Regions from separate parts of the Streptomyces sp. NPDC048590 genome, predicted to be linked through region 2. Evidence: riboswitches for the same ligand, from Rfam matches in the RefSeq annotation. Region 2 holds a riboswitch; each other region holds the start of a gene.

Region 1 (5,137 bases), on a different contig from region 2:
CTGAAGTGCGGGGCCTGGACGTCGAGCGTACGCATGCCGGCGTGCAACCGTTCCAACGCCCGGGCGTAGTCGTCCGAGGGGAGCCGGCGGGATGTCATGGGCTCGTAGTAGGTCCACAGCGTGATGACGAATCCGTCGCGCTCGATGACCTGTGGCCCCACCCGGGGATCCGGCGCCGCCACCGGGGAGCCCGCCCGGACGAGTTGCCCGGCGATGGCGACCTCGAGGTGTGCGACCTTGTCCGCCTCCGGGGCCACCCTGGCGAGGACGTCGGACGGCAGAAGACGCAGGGTGAGTTTGTTCGAGTCCTGGAGAACGGTCACCTCCCGGACGGGCAAGCCGAGTGAGGAGGCGGCCGCCGTGGCTGCCGCGACCGCACGCGTTCGCTCCGCTGTCTCCATCGTCCTGCCGCTGCCTCTCCCGAACCTTGTGGAACACCCGTGTCGTCGGTGGTCGACGGCGCAGGCTAGCAAGACGTCGGGCGGAGTCGACCCGGCCGTCGGACGGTTCCGTCGATCGGCAGTGCTCGCACCTCGGCGACGGACCGTCCCGATATCGCGTGGTCCCGCGGCCGGAGAACCTGGAGAATCGACCTGTGACCGATATGCAGACATTCCGGCAGGCGGTCGGCTCATGGGCGGCCGGAGACACCGGCGCGCGCCCGCACGAGCTGGCCGCGCTGGTGCCTGTGCGGACGGCGGTCCTGGTGGAGGGGTTGAGCGACGTCGCCGCCGTCGAGGCGGTAGCAGCGGCCCATGGCCGGGACCTGGCAGCCGAAGGCGTCTGCGTGCTGTCGATGGACGGTGCGATGAACATCGGCCGGTACGCGAGGTTCCTCGGACCCCCCGGCCTCGGGCTCGGCCTGGCCGGCCTCTGCGACGAACGAGAACGGGACTGGTTCTCCCGGGGACTCGAACGGGCGGGTGTGCCGTGGTCGCGCCGGTTCTTCGTGTGCTCCGCGGACCTGGAGGACGAGCTGATCCGTGCGCTGGGGGTGACACGGGTCAGGGAACTGGTCGAGCGGGAGGGGGAACTCCGCCCCTTGCTGGCCTTCCTCAACCAGCCGGCGCAGCGCGGGCGCTCACCTCAGGAGCAGTTGCGGCGCTTCCTCGGCACGAAGAAGGGGCGCAAGATCCGGTACGGCCACGTCCTGGGTGAGGCACTCGGCACCGACCGGGTCCCCGCGCCGCTCTCGGGTCTGCTCGCCGGTCTCTGACCGACCGGGAACAGGGCCGGCATCCGCTCATTTCTCCCGCGTCTCCGCATCCGGCTCGGCCATGTCGCATCACCCGGCGTGGCCTGGATTGACATCCTCGCCGCCCTGAAGGACGGCGATCCCCGCCTACCGCGCCTTTGAAGGCTGCGGTGTCGGGTGTGTTCCTGCTTACTCCACAGAGCCCTTGCCCGAACCCGAGCCCCCCGCGCCACTGCTGCCCCCGGCGACACTCGAACTGCCGGAATCGGTGGCACTGTTCGACGCCCTGGAGAGCCTCGCGGATGAGGCTGTCCGGTGAGCCCGTGGGCGTTCTGGAGCGTGGCGGCGCCGAGTCGGTCGAGGGTGTCCGGGTCGACGCCGAACAGGCGCGTGTGGAGCTCCTGGTGGAGTCCATGGGCAGGGTCAACTACGGCGTGGCGCTGGGTGACCGCAAGGGGGTGGAGCGCGTCTCCCACACGCAGCAGTTGCTGCACGGCTGGACCGCCCGGGCCGTCCCGCTGGACCACGGAACCCCGGACAGGGTGCCCTGGGACGCACTGTCCGGAGACGCGGACACCTCCTCCGGTCCGGTGTTCCACCGGGGCTTCCTGGAGCTGTCGGACACCGGGGACACCTATCTCGCGCTGCCCGGATGGGGCAAGGGATACGTCTGGGTGAACGGCTTCTGCCTGGGCCGCTACTGGGAGACGCGGGGACCCCAACGGACCCTCTACGTGCCGTGGCCGCTCCTGCGGGCGGGTCTCAACGAGTTCGTGGTCCTCGAGCTGGACGGCTGCTCGGAACCGGCCGTCGAACTGCGCGCGACCCCGGAGCTGGGCTGACGCTTTCCGATGCCCAGTGAGATCGGCTGAGTCGGCTGAGTCGGCTGAGTCGGCTGAGTCGGCTGAGTCGGCTGAGTCGGCTGAGTCGGCTGAGTCGGCTGAGTCGGCTGAGTCGGCTGAACGGGACTGCCGCTCCCCGCGGCCGGTAACGGCTGCACGGCGGCCGCACCGCCCGGTTCGCGCATCCGACCGACCGGGCGCGCTTCGCCGACCGACAGGAGGGCGGCCCGACAGGCCGGCGGACGCGTCGAACAGCCGCGACGCCCAGCCGTGGCGTGGCACCGCCCCCGGGCCCGCCGGAGCCCGTCCGCAGGCACGCCCGCAGACGCTCCCGCGGACGTGTCCGCAGGTGCGGGCGGGTGGGCCCGCTTGTCATCGCACCCTGGCTGGCACTACTGTCGCCACGCCTTGGTGAACGGGAAATCCGGTGTGATGCCGGTGCGGCCCTCGCCACTGTGATCGGGAAGTCCGGCTCCGGCCCTCGCGGGCAGCCACTGGGTCCTTGTGACCCGGGAAGGCGGAGTTCGGGCGGTGTCACCCGTAAGCCAGGAGACCGGCCAAGGCACTTCAACCATCCACGAGGTGCTGGAGAGGGTCTCTGAGTCATGCACATAGCCGAGGGTTTCCTGCCTCCGGCGCACGCGATCGCCTGGGGTGTCGCGTCCGCGCCGTTCGTCGTCCACGGAGTACGGTCACTGACCCGTGAGGTCCGCGAGAACCCGGAGAGCACACTGCTCCTGGGGGCTTCCGGAGCCTTCACCTTCGTACTGTCCGCCCTGAAGATCCCTTCGGTGACGGGGAGTTGTTCGCATCCCACCGGCACCGGCCTGGGAGCCATACTGTTCCGGCCGCCCATCATGGCGGTCCTGGGAACGATCACCCTGCTGTTCCAGGCGTTGCTGTTGGCCCACGGAGGCCTGACGACGCTGGGCGCCAACGTCTTCTCCATGGCGATCGTCGGCCCCTGGGCGGGCTACGCCGTGTACAGGGTGCTGCGCCGGTTCGACGTATCACTGATGGTCGCGGTCTTCTTCGCCGCGTTCGTCGCCGACCTGTCCACCTACTGCGTCACCAGCGTGCAGCTGGCACTCGCGTTCCCCGACCCTGGCACCGGGTTCCTCGGGGCTCTCGGGAAGTTCGGTTCCATCTTCGCCGTCACCCAGATTCCTCTCGCGGTGAGCGAAGGACTTCTGACCGTGCTGGTCATGCGGCTTCTGGTGCAGTCGAGCAAGGGTGATCTGACCCGGCTCGGCGTGTTCCTCAGCGGCAGGGCCCGGGCCAAGGCGGACGTGAAGACGGAAGACGAGAAGACGGAAGCGGTGGCGTGATGAACCGGCACACGAAGATCAACGGCCTGCTGCTCCTGCTGGTGGCGGCACTGGCCGTCCTGCCCCTGGTACTTGGCTCGGGGGACGGCGAGAAGGAGCCCTTCGCCGGGGCGGACGCTCAGGCGGAGACCGCGATCACCGAGATCGACCCCGACTACGAGCCCTGGTTCTCCCCGCTCTACGAGCCGCCCTCCGGCGAGATCGAGTCGGCGCTCTTCGCGCTGCAGGCCGCTCTCGGTGCCGGGGTGCTCGCCTACTACTTCGGTGTACGGCGCGGACGCCGTCAGGGCGAGCGGCTCGCCCTGGCCCGGCGGGACGGCGACGCCGTGACCGGGCGGGCCGAGGAGTCCACGGCCCAGGAGGCCTGAGCCTCCGTGCTGCCGATCGACGCGGCGGCGCACAGCAGTCGCTGGCGCCGCCGCCATCCCGTCGACAAGGCCGTGCTCGGACTGGGGCTCACGGTGCTGGCCATCTCGCTTCCTCCGTGGCCCGGTGCCGCACTGGTACTCGTCACGGCGGTCTCCGTGCTTCTGGGGCCGGCGGGTGTGCGTGCCCGTCAACTGTGGCGTGCGTACAGGATTCCGCTCGGGTTCTGCGTGACCGGTGCGGCGACCCTGCTCGTACAGGTCGGGGGCCCCGACGGGCTCGTCGCTCCCGCTCCGGGCGGACCGGTCCGGGCGGGTGAGCTGCTGCTGCGGACCTCCGCGGCATCACTCGGCGTCCTGCTCCTCGCCTTCACCACACCGATGTCCGACCTGCTTCCCAGGCTGGTCAGGGCGGGTGTGCCCGCGGCTGTGGTGGACGTCGCCCTGGTGACCTACCGCATGAGCTTTCTGCTGCTGGACGCGATGCGCAGGATCCGCGAGGCGCAGGCCGCCCGGCTCGGGCACACCACCAGGGCAGCCACCTGGAGATCACTGGCCGGCCTCGGGGCCACCGCGTTCGTCCGGGCCTTCGACCGCGCCGCCCGTCTCCAGTCGGGGCTGGCCGGGCGCGGATACGACGGCACCCTGCGTGTCCTGGTGCCCGAGGCCCGCGTCTCCGTCCGGTTCGTGGCCGCGAGCGCCGGCCTCCTCGCGGCCGTGGCCGCCCTGACCTTCGTCCTGGAAAGGCTGCTCCCATGAGTGGTTCCTCGCTGCTGTCCCTGCGGGGCGCCTCGTTCTCCTACGAGGACGGCCCGCGCGTGCTCAGCGGTCTCGACTTCGACGCGCGCGAAGGGCGTGCTCTCGCGCTGCTCGGCAGGAACGGCAGCGGGAAGACCACGCTGATGCGGCTGCTCAGCGGCGGACTGCGCCCGAGCGAGGGCGGCCTGACGGTCGAGGGGATCCCGGTCGCGTACGACCGCAAGGGACTGACGCGACTGCGGACGACCGTTCAGCTGGTGGTGCAGGACCCGGACGACCAGCTGTTCGCAGCGTCCGTCTTCCAGGACGTGTCGTTCGGGCCGCTGAACCTCGGTCTGCCGGACGCGGAGGTGCGCGGCCGGGTCGAAGAGGCGCTGACGGCGCTCGGCATCGGCGCGCTGGCCGACCGGCCCACGCACCTCCTGTCCTACGGGCAGCGCAAGCGGACCGCGATCGCGGGGGCGGTGGCAATGCGGCCGCGCATGCTGATCCTCGACGAGCCCACCGCCGGGCTGGATCCTGACGGGCAGGAACGTCTGCTCGCCACGCTCGGCGGACTCCGCGCGAGCGGTACGACGGTCATGATGGCCACGCATGACGTCGACCTGGCACTGCGCTGGGCCGACGACGCGGCGCTGCTCACCCCGG
Region 2 (5,137 bases):
CGCGCCGGTCCGTGTCGCCGTTGCTGCCGGTCCCGCCGTCTCCGGCCCCTCCGTGGCCGACGGCCTCCGAGGCACCCCGATACCCTCTCAAGGTGATGGAGCACGCCAGACCGGAGACACGAAAGCCCGCGAGCGGGGGCCGCAACGCGGCGGCCCGCAACCGCGCCGCGCTCATCGCGGCCGCCCGGGAGATCTACGCGGAGCACGGCCTCGACGCCCCGCTCTCCGCGATCGCGCGCCGGGCCGGGGTCGGTCAGGGCGTGCTGTACCGGCACTTCCCCGACCGCGAGGCGATCGCGACGGCGGTTCTGGAGGAGAACGTCCGCCAGGTCGAGCACGCCGCGGAAGCCGACGGTGCGGACCTGCCGAAGGTGCTCGGAGTCCTGACCTGGCACCTCATGGAATCCGCCGCGTTCCTCGGCGTCCTGCACGCCGACGGCAGGAGTGGATCCGCTCCCCAGCCCTACACCGTGGCGCTGTCCCTGAGGGTGGCTCGTGCACTGCACAGGCATCTGCCCGCGAACCATCCGCTCGCCGCGGAGGCCGACGACCTGATGATCGCCGTCGGCATGGTCTCCGGTGTCGTGACGGGGCCCACCCGCGAGCACCGCGGTCGCCGGGCCGAGGCGGCCTGGCGACTTCTCGGCGTCGAGGTGGGCCCGGTGCTCCCGTTCGAGGACTGAGCCGTACCGGACATGGCAGTACCCTCTCCGCACGGGAACACCCACCGAACCGACGCGGGTCCCTTCACGCTCAGGCGAGTACGCAGTCTCCGCACTTCGATCCCGCGGGTGCCCTGTAGTACAGGCAACAACTCCGGCGGCGGAACTCCAGGTCGGGACCGGTGATCGCGCCGGTGCCCTCCAGACGCCCCGTCTCCAGCAGGACGGCTGTGAGGTCGGTGAGTTGACGGCGTACGGCGGGCCGTGCCCTGAGGAGGGCGTGGGCCGCTCCGGCGAGCGCGGACGCCGAGTTGCCGTCCAGCAGCCGCGGAGCGACTTTCACCTCCAGCCCGTCCGCCAGTGCCAGCAGATGACGTGTCACCTGCGTGTAGAGGGCGCCGGGCGCAGCGTCCCCGAGCCGTTCGACGTACCAGCCGCCTGGCCGGGGCACGCGGAGTGACGGCCCGTCGTCGGATCGCTGCAGCCCCTCCAGGTCCAGGACGATTCCGTGCAGCACGAAGCACGCGAGGGCCGGGGACCAGAGACGCGCGGCGTGCCCGAGGTGGGCGATGGAGACGTCCACGCGTGGTTCGGTGGTGCGGTGGCGGCGGGCGACTGCCTCGGCGAGGTCGGCGAAACCGGCCTCGTAGGAATGTGCCGCCGCATGCCAGCCGTCGTCCCGTCCACCGGTGCGTAGGACGAAGAATCCACCGATGTCCGCTGCTTCACGAAGCGCGACGGTGACGTCGGCGGCCGAGGCACGCACATCGTCCACGGGTCGTGTCCTTCCGTCCACGGCTCAGGCGATTCCGCGCTGTCGCGGCGGTGTGACGGTGTAGAGGTCAAGTATCTCGGGCCTGGGTGCGACACCCGGCCCGCCGGCCCGCACCCAGGCGGCGATGTCCTCGGTGGCGCCCGGGTCGTTCACCAACCCCAGCCAGACGGGCCGGGCACCGGCGGCACGGCCCTCGGCGGAGGGCTGGACGACGATGACGTTGGCCTGCTCACAGATGTCCAGGCAGTCCGACACGCGTACCGGTACCTGGGCGCGCAGACGCGCGGTCTGTGCGTCGTGGTCGACGCCGGGCACCTTCGGGGTGCCGCAGCAGCAGTCACGGCAGACGACGACCCGGCAGGGGGCGCCGCTCGGCGGGATGGTGTTCGCGGGCATGCCGCATCGTTCCTCTCTCCCGGGGAGATCCGCCCCGGTGGTCCGTCGAGGAGGCGACCGCGTGAGTCTCCTGGCTCTCGGGTCGATGCTCGCGCCGCGCCTTCCCGCCCTCGCGGGCAGTGGTGTGTGTGCGGGACTCGCTCGCCGATCACAGTGGCGGGACCGCGCCGGATTTCCACCGGCTTCCTCGGACCGCCGTCGCCTTGTTCTCGGCCATCCTTCCATCCCGTGCGCCGGAACGTCAGCAGGGGCCGCTTTGACGGAAACCCAAGGGAACGTAATATCGCCAGGTCATTGCCGCGACGGGAGACAGGAAGCCGGTGCAAGTCCGGCACGGTCCCGCCACTGTGACCGGCGGTCGTCCCCATCGGACGCCCGCCGGAAGTCAGGAGACTGGCCTGTCGCGGGCCCGTACCGAGGAGCGCGGACTCCCCAGGAGGCTCTACATGTCGCTGTTCCCCCATGCCCGCCGGCGCCTGGCGGTGCGCGGCGCCGCCACTGCGGTCGCCGTGTCGCTGGCCCTGCTGACCGCCGGCTGCGGTTCGTCCGGCGAAACGGGCGCGAAGCCCGCGGCCACGGCGTCCTCACCGGAGGGGTTTCCGGTCACCGTCGAGAACTGCGGGGTGAGGACGACCTTCGACCGGCCGCCTTCCCGGGTGGTCACCATCCATCAGCACCCCGCCGAGCTGATGCTCGCGCTCGGGCTGAAGGACCGTATGGTGGGCACCGCCTTCCCCGATTCGGCCGCGCTGCCGGAGCTGCGGCAGGACTTCGAGGCGATACCGGAACTCGCCGAACGTGAACCCTCGTTCGAGAAGATCCTGGACGCCGAACCCGACCTCGTCTACGGCGGCTACGGCAGCGCCTTCGACGAGAAGGCAGGCCGCTCCCGCGAGGCGTTCGCGGACGCTGGTATCAATACCCACCTCAACCGCGAGTACTGCGGCAAGGACAAGGTGACCATGGCGGACACCTACGCCGAGGTCCGCACCATCGGCAAGATCTTCGGTGTCTCCGACCGCGCCGAGAAGCTGGTGGCCGACCTCGAGAACCGCGTCGGGAAGGCGGCTTCCGCCGTCTCGGACGAGGAGAAGGTGCCGGTCTTCGTCTACGACAGCGGCGACAAGAGCGCCTTCACGGCGGGCGGGAAGGGCCTGGGCACCGATCTGATCCGGCTGGCCGGCGGGGAGAACGTCTTCGGCGACCTGGACGAGGTCTTCGGGGACGTCTCATGGGAACAGGTTGTCGAGCGACGGCCCGAGGTCATCGCGATCTACGACTACGCCGGCTCCGGGAGCGTCGAGCAGAAGAAGAAGTTCCTCCTCTCCCGGGCGGCTCTCGCCGACGTGCCCGCGGTGAAGAACAAGCGGTTCGTCGTCCTGCCCCTGACGGCGACGCTGGTAGGAATCCGGTCGGCGTACGCGGTGGACGACCTGGCCCGGGGCCTGCACCCCGAGAGCTTCAGGTGATCGGCGCGTCCTCCGGCGCCTCCCCCGGCCCGGCGCCGCTGGAGGGCCGGAAGACGCCGGAGGGCCGGAGGACGGCGACACCCACCGGACACCGTCGTGCGCCCTTCGCCTCCGGGCTGGTCGTACTGACGCTCCTGCTCGTGGCATCCGTGACGGCGGGCCTGGCCATGGGCTCGGTCCATGTTCCGGCCGGCCAGGTCTGGGGCATAGTCACCCACGCCCTGGGCGCGGACTGGCCGGAGAGCGACTGGTCACGGGCACGGGAGACGATCGTGCTGGACGTCCGCGCCCCACGCGTGCTGCTCGGGGCGGTGACCGGCGCCGGCCTGGCCGTTGTCGGAACCGCTCTGCAGGCGCTGGTCCGCAATCCACTCGCCGAGCCCTACCTTCTCGGGGTCTCGTCCGGGGCGTCCCTCGGGGCGGTCTCGGTCATCGTGTTCGGCGTCAGCTTCCTGGGGCCTCTGTCGCTCTCCGGCGCCGCCTTCGCCGGAGCCCTGGGTGCGCTGGTCCTCGTCTACGCCACCGCCCGGACCGGAGGACGTATCACGTCCTCCCGGCTCGTCCTCTCCGGTGTGGCCATCGCGGCGGTCCTCACCGCCGTCCTCGATCTGCTCCTTCTCACCACCGACCGGGGCAATGAAGCACGGGCGGTGCTCGCCTGGACTCTCGGCGGCCTGGGGGGCGTCGACTGGGGCGCACTCTGGCTCCCGGCCATGGCGGTACTGCTCGGCATCGGCGCTCTCCTCGTCCAGTCGCGCAATCTCAACCTGCTGCTGGCCGGGGAGGAGGCCGCGAGCACCATGGGCCTGGATGTGGCCCGGTTCCGGGCCCGAATGTTCGTACTGCTCTCCCTGATCACGGGAGTACTGGTCGCGGCAGCCGGCCCGATCGGTTTCGTGGGTCTGATGCTGCCGCACATGGTCCGCCTGTTCGTGGGCGGCGACCACCGCCGGGTGCTCCCCACCGCCGCACTCGCCGGAGGCGTCTTCCTGGTCTGGGCCGACATCGCCGCCCGCACCGTCGCCGCGCCGCTGGAGATACCGGTCGGGGTGCTGACCGCCCTGTGCGGAGGACCGTTCTTCCTGTGGCTGATGCGCCGGGACGCCCGGCGTGGTACCGAGCGAGGAGTCGCATGAGCCCCCAGGCAGACCTGTCCCTGGAAGGCGTGACCCTCACCGCGGGAGCTCGCCATCTGGTGCGAGATGTCTCACTGACCGCTTCGGGCGGGCAGGTCATCGGACTCGTCGGCCCCAACGGCAGCGGCAAGTCCAGCCTGCTCAGGTCTGTTTACCGCGTGCTGCGCCCTGACACGGGAACGGTCCGTGTCGACGGCGACGACGCCTGGACCACCCCTGTACGCCGACTGGCCCGCACGGTGGCCGCGGTCGTACAGGAGCCGGTGGCCGACTTCGACCTGGCCGTACGCGAAGTCGTCGCCATGGGCCGCACACCCCACAAACGGCTGCTCGACGGCGCCACGGCGGAGGACACCGCCCTGGTCGAGGACGCCCTCACAGCGGTCGACGCCATCCACCTGGCCGACCGTCCCTTCGACCGGCTCTCCGGAGGGGAGCGCCAACGCGTCCTCATCGCCCGGGCACTCGCCCAGCAGCCCGGCCTCCTCGTCCTGGACGAACCCACCAACCACCTGGACATCCGCCACCAGTTGGAGGTGCTCGGGACACTGCGCCGCCTGCGGGCGACCGTCCTTCTCGCCCTGCACGACCTGAACCTCGCCGCGTACTACTGCGACCGGCTCCATGTGCTCCACGAGGGCCGGATCGTGGCCTGCGGCACTCCCGCCGAAGTCCTCACACCCCGGCTGCTCGCCGATG
Region 3 (5,137 bases), on a different contig from region 2:
TCCCGGAGATCGACGTCGACGTCGACTACTCCCCCTCGGAGGACCCGGTCGAGGCGATGAGCCTGCTGGCCGCCGCCGTGGTGACGGAGTCGGAGCTGACGATCCGTCGCGTCCCGATCGAGTTCCTGGAGATCGAGCTCGCGGTCCTGGAGGAGATGGGCGTCGACTGCGACCGCACCGCCGAGTACGCCGCCGACAACGGCCGCACCCGGCTCGTGGACCTCACGGTCCGGCCCTCCAAGCTGGAGGCGCCGATCGACAAGATCCACCCGATGCCCTTCCCGGGCCTGAACATCGACAACGTGCCGTTCTTCGCGGCCATCGCGGCCTCGGCCCACGGCCAGACCCTCATCCACGACTGGGTCTACGACAACCGCGCCATCTACCTCACCGACCTCAACCGCCTCGGCGGCCGCCTCCAACTCCTGGACCCGCACCGCGTCCTGGTCGAGGGCCCCACCCGCTGGCGCGCCGCCGAGATGATGTGCCCGCCGGCACTGCGCCCGGCGGTGGTGGTCCTGCTGGCGATGATGGCGGCGGAGGGGACGTCGGTGCTGCGCAACGTGTATGTGATCAACCGCGGTTACGAGGAGCTCGCGGAGCGGCTGAACTCGGTGGGGGCGCAGATCGAGATCTTCCGGGACATCTGAGGGTCCTCGGAAAAGGCGCCGCCATACCCCTTCCGACCTGCATAAACGCGAGGCAGGAGGGGGCGTGGCGGCGCCTCTTTTCTGGGACTTCCGGTCGGAACCGAAGGCCGCCCGCGTTCACTTCGGACGTCGGCTCGCATCTCAGGACCCGCCGCTCCCCCGGTCGCCATAGTGGGGTCATGCCCTCCAACCCACAGCGCCCCGCACCCGCGCCGAGCGGCCTCTCGGACGCGGCCGCTGAGGATCTGTGCCGTCGTCGATGTCCGCGCGGCGCATCCACTTCCACAGCGTCATCGCGTGGACGCCGAAGTCGGCAGCCACCTGCTCGACAGTGACACCCGGACCACGATTCCTCGCGACCCGCACGACGTCCTCGCGGAACTCTTGGGGACAGGGCTTGGGCACAGCAGCATCGTTCCCACCTGCCTGACGAGGCAGGCCAGTTCAGATGTCACCCTTGCGTGCGGCAGACCCGGGAAGGTGGCGAACCGACCCTGGAGAATCGGAGATCCACTGCATAGTCTCCGACAAGCCCAATATTCATGGCTTGTCCACTCACTTCGGAGTCCCCGTGGCTATGCACGAGCATGAAGTCGACCGTCGCACCCTGTTCCGGGTCGGCCTTGGCACCGCAGTCGCTGCTGTCGTCGGCACGGAGGTGGCGTTCCCGGCCGCTGCCGGTGCGGCCCCCTCGCCGCAGTTCCCCTGGATCATCGACTGCGACAGCTGGGGTGCGCGGCCGCCGGTCAGTCCGGTCCAGATCGGCAGCAACACCACCAACAAGATCATCCTGCACCACATGGCGTTCCCCAATGTCACTGACTACTCCCGCGAGCACGCCATGCAGTTGGCGCGTGACTGCCAGGACCTTCACATGGACACCAATGGCTGGGCGGACACCGGCCAGCACTTCACCGTCAGCCGTGGCGGCCATGTCCTCGAGGGTCGCCACCGCAGCCTGGAGACCCTCGTCACCGGCGAGCACCAGGTGACCGCCGCCCACTGCCCGGGAGAGAACGGCAACGCCATCGGGATCGAGAACGAGGGCACCTACACCACCGAGACCCCGCCGGCGGCGCTGGTGGACTCGCTGGTGGAACTGTGTACCGCGGTGTGCAGGCAGTTCGACCTGAATGCGTGGGACATCTTCGGCCACTGGGACTTCCGCCTGGGCACCGACTGCCCAGGTGTCGCGTTCTACCGGCTTTTCCCCGGGATCCGCCGGCGAGTGATGCAGTCCATGAACGTATCGCCCGCCGCCGCACCCGCACGGCGCTGGCCGGACATCTGGCGGTTCGTCGACAGTCAGGTGGTACGGGTCGCCCAGTACCTGCTGGTGAACGCCGGTTACAGCGACCTGCCCATCGACGGTGTGTTCAGTACCGACATGAACGAGGTCGTCGCCGACTTCCAGACCAGTCGGGGCATCGCCGTCACGCCTGACGCCACCTTCGACACCCCCACCTGGGAAGCGCTGGCCCCCACTCTGGACAAGGGCGCCTCCGGACTTCCCGTTCAGGCCGTGCAGTATCTGCTCGCCATCAAGGGCTATGCGGACACCGTCAGCATCACGGGCGCCTACGACCACAGCACCAAGAAGGCCGTGCAGGACATGCAGCGTCTGCACAACCTGCACCCCAACGGCAAGATCGACCTCAGCACATGGTGCGCGCTGGTCGGCGGAACCGTCCGCGAGACCCTCACCCGCTGAGCGCTCTCCGGCCCGGCCGGCGGGTGGGATGCCTGTCGCGGGAACCGGCTCCAAGGTCCGCGTCGCGGTCCGGAGCGCCTGCACCAGGGTCGGCTTGTGCGACAACCGCGCAAGATGATCTTCGAGAGGCTGTCTGAGCAGCCTCGGACAGAACGCCGATCCCCTCCTGACCCGCATCTACGCGAGTCAGGAGGGGATTCGTCGGCATCTGTGGGACTCCTCCGGGACGTTGGGTCGGGATCACCGAATCCGACCCAGCGCCTGAGGCCGTTACCGCCACGTCCCATCAGACCGTACCCCCAGCACAACGGGCGGTTCGGGCCGCGCTGGCAGGACGTGGTACTTTCCGGACGCCAGTCGAACTCGTGAGCGTAGAGGTACACGTGCACGGGTCAGGGAATCCGGTGAGAGACCGGAACTGACGCGCAGCGGTAAGGGTGACAGGCGGGACAGAAGCCACTGGATGCAGGCCACGGCCGGGTCCGGGAAGGCGTTCCGCCGGGGTGATCCCGAGTCCGAAGACCTGCTGGCGACCTGATCGTCCGCACGGACCCCGCGTATGGGTCTGACGCCTAGGAAGCCGCCACCGTGCACCTGTCACGTCCCACCCGCTGTTCCGTCCTGCTCCTGACCGGGGCCCTGCTGCTTACCGCGTGCGGTTCCGGCTCCGGCTCCTCCGCCAAACCCGCAGGCACCGGGAGCCAGGGCGTGACCTTCGACAACTGCGGGCGGAAGGTGACGGTCGAGGACGCGCCGAAGCGGGCCGTGTCGCTGAACCAGGGCACCACCGAGATCCTGCTCTCCCTCGGTCTGGCAGACCGCATGGTGGGCACGGCCACCTGGACCGATCCAGTCATGAAGGGACTGGAGAAGGGCGACGGCGAGGTGCCCCGGCTCGCCGACAACCAGCCGTCGTTCGAGAAGGTCCTGGCCACCGAACCGGACTTCGTGGCGTCCTCCTTCGCCTCCACCCTGGGCAAGGGCGGAGTGGCACCGCGCGAGAAGTTCGAGGAGCTCGGCGTGCCGACGTATCTGTCGCCCGCCGACTGCGAGGGCAAGGACAACAGCGGTGATGGCGACGGCGCACGGACGAAGCCGCTGACCATGGAGACGGTCTACCGTGAGGTGCGGGAACTGGCCCGGGTCTTCCGGGTGGAGGATCGGGGTGAGCAGTTGGTCGAACGGCTGAAGAGCCGGGTGACCAAGGCCACGTCCGGGATCCGCGCCGAGGACACCACTGTCCTGTACTGGTTCGCGAACCAGGAGTCCCCCTACATGGCGGGCTGCTGCGGCGCGCCCGGCATCATCACCAACACGCTCGGTGCGAAGAACGTCTTCGACGACACCAAGCAGGAATGGCCCCAGATCAACTGGGAGACCGTCGCCGACCGCGACCCCGACGTACTCGTCATCGGCGACCTCACCCGCAAGTCGCAGACCGCCGAGTCGGCGGCCAAGAAGATCGCGTTCCTGGAGTCGAATCCGGCGACGAAGAACATGAAGGCGGTGAAGGACAAGCGGTACGTGCTGCTCAGCGGGCAGGCCATGAACCCGACGATCCGTACGGTCGAGGGCGTGGAGAAGGTGGCCGCTGCGATGCGCGCGTACGGGCTCGGCGGATGACCACCGCCCTGCGGTCCTCCCCCGTCCGCCCGACTCGGGGCGGCGCCGCCGGGGTGCTGCGCCTCGTGGCCGGCCTGTCCGGTGGGCTGGCGGTGCTCGCCGTGTCCGTCGCCGTGGCCATCACCATCGGCCCGGCGGACATCGGCGTGGGCGACGTCTGGTCGGTGGTCGCCTCCCGTCTGGGCTGGGGCGCGACGGAGTTGACTCCGATCCGCGAGGGCATCGTCTGGAACCTGCGGCTGCCGCGTACCCTGCTCGCCGCGGTGTGCGGCGCCGGACTCGCGGTGTGCGGCGCGGTGATGCAGTCACTGCTGCGCAACCCCCTCGCCGACCCCTTCGTCCTGGGGGTCTCCTCGGGGGCGTCGACCGGCGCCGTCACCGTGATCGTCCTCGGTGCCGGCGGCGGTGTCCTGTCCGTCTCCGGCGGCGCGTTCCTGGGTGCGGTCGGTTCGTTCGCGCTGGTGCTGCTGCTCAGCCACACACTCGGAGGGACGACGGACCGGGTGGTGCTGTCCGGGGTGGCGGCCATGCAGTTGTTCTCCGCTCTGACCTCGTTCGTGGTGACGACGGCGGCCGACGCGGAGACCACCCGGGGCGTGCTGTTCTGGCTGCTCGGCTCGCTCAGCGGGGCCGGCTGGACCGAGGTGGGACTGTGCGCGGCCGTCCTGGCGCTCGCCCTTGTGGTGTGCCTGGGCCATGCCCGCACCCTGGATGCCTTCGCCTTCGGACAGGACGCCGCGGCCACGCTCGGGGTCGCGGTGGCCCGTACCCGGCTGGTGCTGCTGTGCGTGACCGCACTGCTGACCGCCGCTCTGGTCAGCTCCGCGGGGGCGATCGGCTTCGTCGGCCTGGTCCTGCCGCACGCCGCCCGCGCCCTCGTCGGCCCGGGGCACGCCCGACTGCTTCCGGTCACCGCTCTCGCCGGGGCGGTGTTCCTGGTCTGGGCCGACACCCTGGCCCGTAACGTCCTCGATCCCCAGGAGGTGCCGGTGGGCGTGGTGACCTCACTGGTCGGCGTCCCGGCCTTCGTCCTGGTCCTGTACCGCACGAGGAGGATGCGATGACGGCCCGCGCACCAGGGCGGAACGACGGTGTCCACACGCCGGGGCGAGCACCGACGACCGCCCGGCCGACACCCGAGGACGTGTCGTGC
Region 4 (5,137 bases), on a different contig from region 2:
TGGCCGGACGCCGCACGGGCGATCCGGGTGGCCGGGCGGGAGCGCAGGTAGTACGTCGTCTTCAGCCCCTGCTTCCAGGCGTACGCGTACATCGATGAGAGCTTGCCGATCGTCGGCGTCTCCATGAACAGGTTCAGCGACTGGCTCTGGTCGAGGAACGGCGTACGGGCCGCCGCCATGTCGATCAGGCCGCGCTGGGGGATCTCCCAGGCCGTGCGGTACAGCGCCCGCACGTCCTCGGGGATCCAGGCGAAGCCCTGCACGGAACCGCTGGCCTCGCGCAGCGCCTCACGGGTACGGGCGTCCCACACGCCGAGCCTCTTCAGCTCGTCCACCAGGTAGCCGTTCACCTGGAGGAACTCACCGCTGAGCGTCTCGCGCTTGAACAGGTTGGACACCTGCGGCTCGATGCACTCGTACACCCCGGCGATCGAGGCGATCGTCGCCGTCGGCGCGATGGCGAGCAGCAGCGAGTTGCGCATACCGGTCTTCGCGACCCGGGCGCGCAGCGCGTCCCAGCGCTCCGGCCAGTTCAGCTCGGTGTCGTAGTGGTCGGGGTGCAGCACACCGCGCGCGGCACGCGTCTCGGACCAGGCCGGCAGCGGGCCGGACCTTTCGGCGAGGTCGCAGGAGGCCTCGTAGGCGGCGAGCATGATCCGCTCGGAGATCTTCGTGGAGAGCGCGCGGGCCTCGGGGGAGTCGAAGGGCAGCCGCAGCTGGAAGAAGACGTCCTGGAGACCCATCGCGCCGAGACCCACCGGCCTCCAGCGGGCGTTGGAACGGCCCGCCTGCTCGGTCGGGTAGAAGTTGATGTCCACGACCCGGTCGAGGAAGGTCACCGCGGTGCGGACGGTGGCGTCCAGCCGCTCCCAGTCGATGGAGCCGTCGGCCACGAAGGCGCCCAGGTTGACCGAACCCAGGTTGCAGACGGCGGTCTCGCCGTCGTCGGTGACCTCCAGGATCTCCGTGCAGAGATTCGAGGAGTGCACGACCCGGCCCGGCTCGGCGGTCTGGTTCGCGGTGCGGTTGGACGCGTCCTTGAACGTCATCCAACCCTGGCCGGTCTGCGCGAGGGTGCGCATCATCCGGCCGTACAGCTCACGTGCCGGAAGCGTCCTGCGGGCCATGCCCTTCGCCTCGGCGGCGCGGTAGGCCGCGTCGAACTCGTCGCCCCAGAGGTCGACCAGCTCGGGGACGTCGGCCGGGGAGAACAGCGACCAGGTTCCGTCCGCGTCGACCCGGCGCATGAACTCGTCCGGGATCCAGTGCGCGAGGTTCAGGTTGTGCGTACGCCGCTGGTCCTCGCCGGTGTTGTCGCGGAGCTCCAGGAACTCCTCGATGTCCGCGTGCCAGGTCTCCAGGTAGACGGCCGCGGCGCCCTTGCGCCGACCGCCCTGGTTGACCGCCGCGACCGAGGCGTCCAGCGTCTTCAGGAACGGCACGATGCCGTTGGAGTGCCCGTTGGTGCCCCGGATCAGCGAGCCGCGCGCCCGGATGCGGGAGTACGACAGACCGATGCCGCCCGCGTGCTTGGAGAGCCGCGCCACCTGGTGGTAGCGGTCGTAGATGGAGTCCAGCTCGTCGTTGGGGGAGTCCAGCAGATAGCAGGACGACATCTGCGGGTGCCGGGTGCCGGAGTTGAACAGCGTGGGGGAGGAGGGCAGGTAGTCGAGCCGGTTCATCAGGCCGTACAGCGCGGCGACCTCGTCCAGGGCGCGCTCGGAGTCGTCCTCGGCGAGCCCGGCGGCCACCCGCAGCATGAAGTGCTGCGGGGTCTCGACGACCTGCCGGGTGATCGGGTGGCGCAGCAGGTACCGGCTGTACAGCGTCCGCAGCCCGAAGTAGCCGAAGCGGTCGTCCGCGGCGTCGGCCAGCGCGCCGTCGACCAGGGCGTCGAGGGCCTTCGCGTGCAGCGAGACGAACTCGGCCGTGCGGTCCGCGATCAGGCCCTCGCGGTGGCCCACGGCGACGGAGGCCGAGAAGGAGACCGCGCCCTGGCCGGCCGCCTCGTCCGCGACGGTCAGGGTCAGGAGCCGCGCCGCCAGCCGGGAGTAGGCAGGGTCCTCAGAGATCAGACCGGCGGCGGCCTCGGTCGCCAGCTCGCGCAGCTCCGCCTCGTCCGCCCGGGCGCTGCGGCCGCGCAGGGCGGCGGCGGCCACCCGTCCGGGGTCGGTGTCGGGCAGATCGGCGGTGAGAGCGGTCAGGGTCCGCAGAAGCGCGGTACCGGGCGCGTCGGTCGTGAGACCTTCGGATTCCGCTGCTGAAACCGGATCGGCAGGCGCGATGGTCACTGGGGCTTTCCCTCGCTCGGCTCGGGGCCTGCGGGAGCGGGGCAGCCGGACACGGCGAGGCACGGGGCAGCGCGGCGCGCGGCGTCCACCGGCCTTCCGCGAGGCCCGGACGTCTCGTCGCCCGGTTCGGTCGAGCCGGGCGCGCTGTCGACAGGTCCTCGGACTTCACGGGTGTGCGCAGGCACACCGCCACACCGTTGCGGGACAGTTCCGGATTCACACCGGATTCCCCTGTGACGACAGCGAGGTCGAGCATACATGTGGGGGCTGCTGGTTTGAGCAGCCCCCACATCTTGTGTCGCGCGATCAGAGATCGAGAATCTTGTGTCGCGCGATCAGAGATCGAGTTGGTAGGTGAGGAGCGCCGGACGCCCCGGAAGCGGGTTCCAGTCCCGCTCGGGAGTCCGTACGAAGCCGAGGCGGGCGTAGAGGCGATGGGCGCCGAGCATGGCCGGATGCGTCGACAGGACGATCCTGGACAGCCCGGCGGCGCGCGCCCGCTCGACGCAGGCCCGCACGAGCGCCTCGCCGGTGCCCCGGCCGCGGGCCCCGGAGGCCACGGCCAGCATCCGGAACTCGGCCTCGCCACTCCGTGCGATGTCGGCCCAGGGGCTGCCGGGCGGGACATAGGTCACACCTCCCAGCAGCCGCCCGCCGGCATCGGAGGCGGCGAGAACCTCCGCCTCGGCCGCCCGCCGGCCGATCGCCCGGAGCTGCTCCAGGTAGGGGTCCTCGTCGCCGAAGTCCAAGAGCCCGTCGCCGAGGTAGGCCTGGGCCGTGATCTCGCCCAGTTCCTCGTACCGAGAGGGCCCGACCGGCCCGATCGAAACGTCCATGGCCGCCAGTCTCGCGCGTCGTTCCGGATCCGCGCCCGGATTTCCGCCGTTCCCGGGCGGGCCCGCACATGGGACGGCCCCGACGGGAACTCGCTCCCGCCGGGGCCGTCCCGGGACCGGGGGTCAGTGACCGCCGGGCGCGCCCGCCGTGGCCGGCGGGAGCTCCGCCTTGACGCCGGGGTCGCCGATGTCCGCCGTGTAGTCGGACGGCGAGGTCTCGTCCACACCGGCCGGTGCCTTGGCCGCGTTCAGCACGAAGGTCAGCACGACCACCACGATGACGTTCAGCACGAACGCGGTGAGGCCGATGTAGCCGATCTCGCCGATGCCGGGGATCTCCTTCGAGGAGCCGCCGAAGTGCTTCTGGGTCGGGCTGGCGACACCGTAGGCGGCCACCGTGCCGTAGATCATGCCGACCGCCCAGCCGGCGATCAGCGCCCAGCGGTGGAACCAGCGGGTGAACAGACCGCCCACCAGGGCCGGCATGGTCTGGAGGATCCAGATGCCGCCGAGCAGCTGGAAGTTGATCGCCACGGTCTTGTCCATGGTGAGGACGAAGGCGAGCGCGCCCACCTTGACCAGCAGCGAGACCAGCTTGGAGACCTTGGTCTCCTGCTCCGGTGTCGCGTCGGGCTTGAGGAAGTCCTTGTAGATGTTGCGGGTGAAGAGGTTCGCCGCGGCGATCGACATGATCGCGGCCGGGACCAGCGCGCCGATTCCGATCGCGGCGAAGGCCACACCCGCGAACCAGTCCGGGAACATGTTCTCGAACAGCTGCGGGATCGCGAGCTGACCGTTGTCCACCTTGATCCCCGCGGCGATCGCCATGAAGCCGAGCAGGGCCAGCAGGCCCAGCATCAGCGAGTACAGCGGCAGGATCGTGGTGTTGCGCCGGATCACCTCACGGCTGCGGCTGGAGAGCGTCGCCGTGATCGAGTGCGGATACATGAAGAGGGCGAGTGCCGAGCCCAGCGCCAGAGTGCCGTAGACCCACTGGCCGGACGCACCGGGTGCGAGTCCCGCCACCGGTTTGCCGGCCGCGTCGTTCATCGCGGAGAACTTCTCGTTGGCCGCGGAGAAGATGTCGTCGAACCCGCCGAGCTTGATCGGGATGTAGATGATGGCGACGGCGATGACCAGATAGATCAGGCCGTCCTTGACGAACGCGATGAGCGCGGGCGCCCGCAGCCCCGAGGAGTATGTGTACGCGGCGAGCACGGCGAACGCGATGAGCAGCGGCAGGTCCTTGATGAACCAGTGCGTGTTCTCGCCGCCGCCCACGCCCATCACGTCCAGTACGGCCTGGATTCCGACCAGCTGGAGCGCGATGTACGGCATCGTGGCGAGGATGCCGGTGAGGGCGACCGCCAGCGAGAGCCCCTTCGAGCCGAAGCGGCCGCGGACGAAGTCCGAGGTGGTGACGTACCCGTGCTTGTGCGAGACGGACCACAGCCGGGGCAGGAAGGTGAAGATCAGCGGGTAGATGAGGATCGTGTAGGGAACGGCGAAGAAGCCCGCCGCGCCCGCCGCGTAGACCGCCGCGGGCACCGCGACGAAGGTGTACGCGGTGTAGAGGTCACCGCCGAGCAGGAACCAGGTGACCCAGGTGCCGAACGATCTGCCGCCGAGGCCCCATTCGTCGAGGCTGGCCTCGTTCTCGGCCTTGCGCCAGCGCGCGGCCATGAAGCCGATGACCGTGACGGCCAGGAAGAAGAAGATGAACACGGCGAGTGCGACGCCGTTCACGCCGTCCTTCATGCGGAAGCACCCCCCTTGCGGGCGCGCTGGTCACGCTGCCACAGCACGTACGCGATCATCGTCAGCGAGGTGGAGATGAGGACCCACAGCATCTGGTACCAGTAGAAGAACGGGATGCCGATGAAGGTCGGATCGACCTTCGAGTACGAACTCACCCACAGCATCGCTACGAACGGCGCGATCAGGCAGAGCGCGATCACCACCCTGACAGGTGTCACGGTCGGTGGTTTCGTAGATGTTTCATCTGACATG

The links. A riboswitch is a leader RNA that binds a small molecule or an ion and turns the genes downstream of it on or off. The one in region 2 is predicted to bind cobalamin.
Region 1: linked by a shared signal. The riboswitch ahead of ACGFNN_RS23585 (energy-coupling factor ABC transporter permease) and the one ahead of ACGFNN_RS22425 ((2Fe-2S) ferredoxin domain-containing protein) in region 2 are both predicted to bind cobalamin.
Region 3: linked by a shared signal. The riboswitch ahead of ACGFNN_RS32990 (ABC transporter substrate-binding protein) and the one ahead of ACGFNN_RS22425 ((2Fe-2S) ferredoxin domain-containing protein) in region 2 are both predicted to bind cobalamin.
Region 4: linked by a shared signal. The riboswitch ahead of ACGFNN_RS11030 (ribonucleoside-diphosphate reductase subunit alpha) and the one ahead of ACGFNN_RS22425 ((2Fe-2S) ferredoxin domain-containing protein) in region 2 are both predicted to bind cobalamin.

The regions. Positions count from the first base shown of each region.
Region 1 covers NZ_JBICWC010000008.1:138,342-143,478, forward strand. The annotation lists gene ACGFNN_RS23570 (phosphotransferase) at 1-401, opposite strand, end outside; gene ACGFNN_RS23575 (TOPRIM nucleotidyl transferase/hydrolase domain-containing protein) at 596-1,216, shown strand; gene ACGFNN_RS23580 (hypothetical protein) at 1,498-2,037, shown strand; cobalamin riboswitch at 2,404-2,614, shown strand; gene ACGFNN_RS23585 (energy-coupling factor ABC transporter permease) at 2,643-3,365, shown strand; gene ACGFNN_RS23590 (energy-coupling factor ABC transporter substrate-binding protein) at 3,365-3,733, shown strand; gene cbiQ (cobalt ECF transporter T component CbiQ) at 3,740-4,489, shown strand; gene ACGFNN_RS23600 (energy-coupling factor ABC transporter ATP-binding protein) at 4,486-5,137, shown strand, end outside.
Region 2 covers NZ_JBICWC010000007.1:344,510-349,646, reverse strand. The annotation lists gene ACGFNN_RS22435 (TetR family transcriptional regulator) at 96-683, shown strand; gene ACGFNN_RS22430 ((2Fe-2S)-binding protein) at 754-1,437, opposite strand; gene ACGFNN_RS22425 ((2Fe-2S) ferredoxin domain-containing protein) at 1,462-1,833, opposite strand; cobalamin riboswitch at 1,897-2,022, opposite strand; cobalamin riboswitch at 2,105-2,250, shown strand; gene ACGFNN_RS22420 (ABC transporter substrate-binding protein) at 2,280-3,302, shown strand; gene ACGFNN_RS22415 (FecCD family ABC transporter permease) at 3,419-4,438, shown strand; partial or broken gene ACGFNN_RS22410 (ABC transporter ATP-binding protein) at 4,531-5,137, shown strand, end outside.
Region 3 covers NZ_JBICWC010000016.1:27,756-32,892, forward strand. The annotation lists gene ACGFNN_RS32975 (UDP-N-acetylglucosamine 1-carboxyvinyltransferase) at 1-650, shown strand, start outside; gene ACGFNN_RS32980 (transposase) at 828-1,055, opposite strand; gene ACGFNN_RS32985 (N-acetylmuramoyl-L-alanine amidase) at 1,228-2,361, shown strand; cobalamin riboswitch at 2,712-2,907, shown strand; gene ACGFNN_RS32990 (ABC transporter substrate-binding protein) at 2,950-3,984, shown strand; gene ACGFNN_RS32995 (FecCD family ABC transporter permease) at 3,981-5,048, shown strand; gene ACGFNN_RS33000 (ABC transporter ATP-binding protein) at 5,045-5,137, shown strand, end outside.
Region 4 covers NZ_JBICWC010000003.1:603,675-608,811, reverse strand. The annotation lists gene ACGFNN_RS11030 (ribonucleoside-diphosphate reductase subunit alpha) at 1-2,291, opposite strand, end outside; cobalamin riboswitch at 2,423-2,564, opposite strand; gene ACGFNN_RS11025 (GNAT family N-acetyltransferase) at 2,627-3,127, opposite strand; gene mctP (monocarboxylate uptake permease MctP) at 3,251-4,885, opposite strand; gene ACGFNN_RS11015 (DUF3311 domain-containing protein) at 4,882-5,136, opposite strand.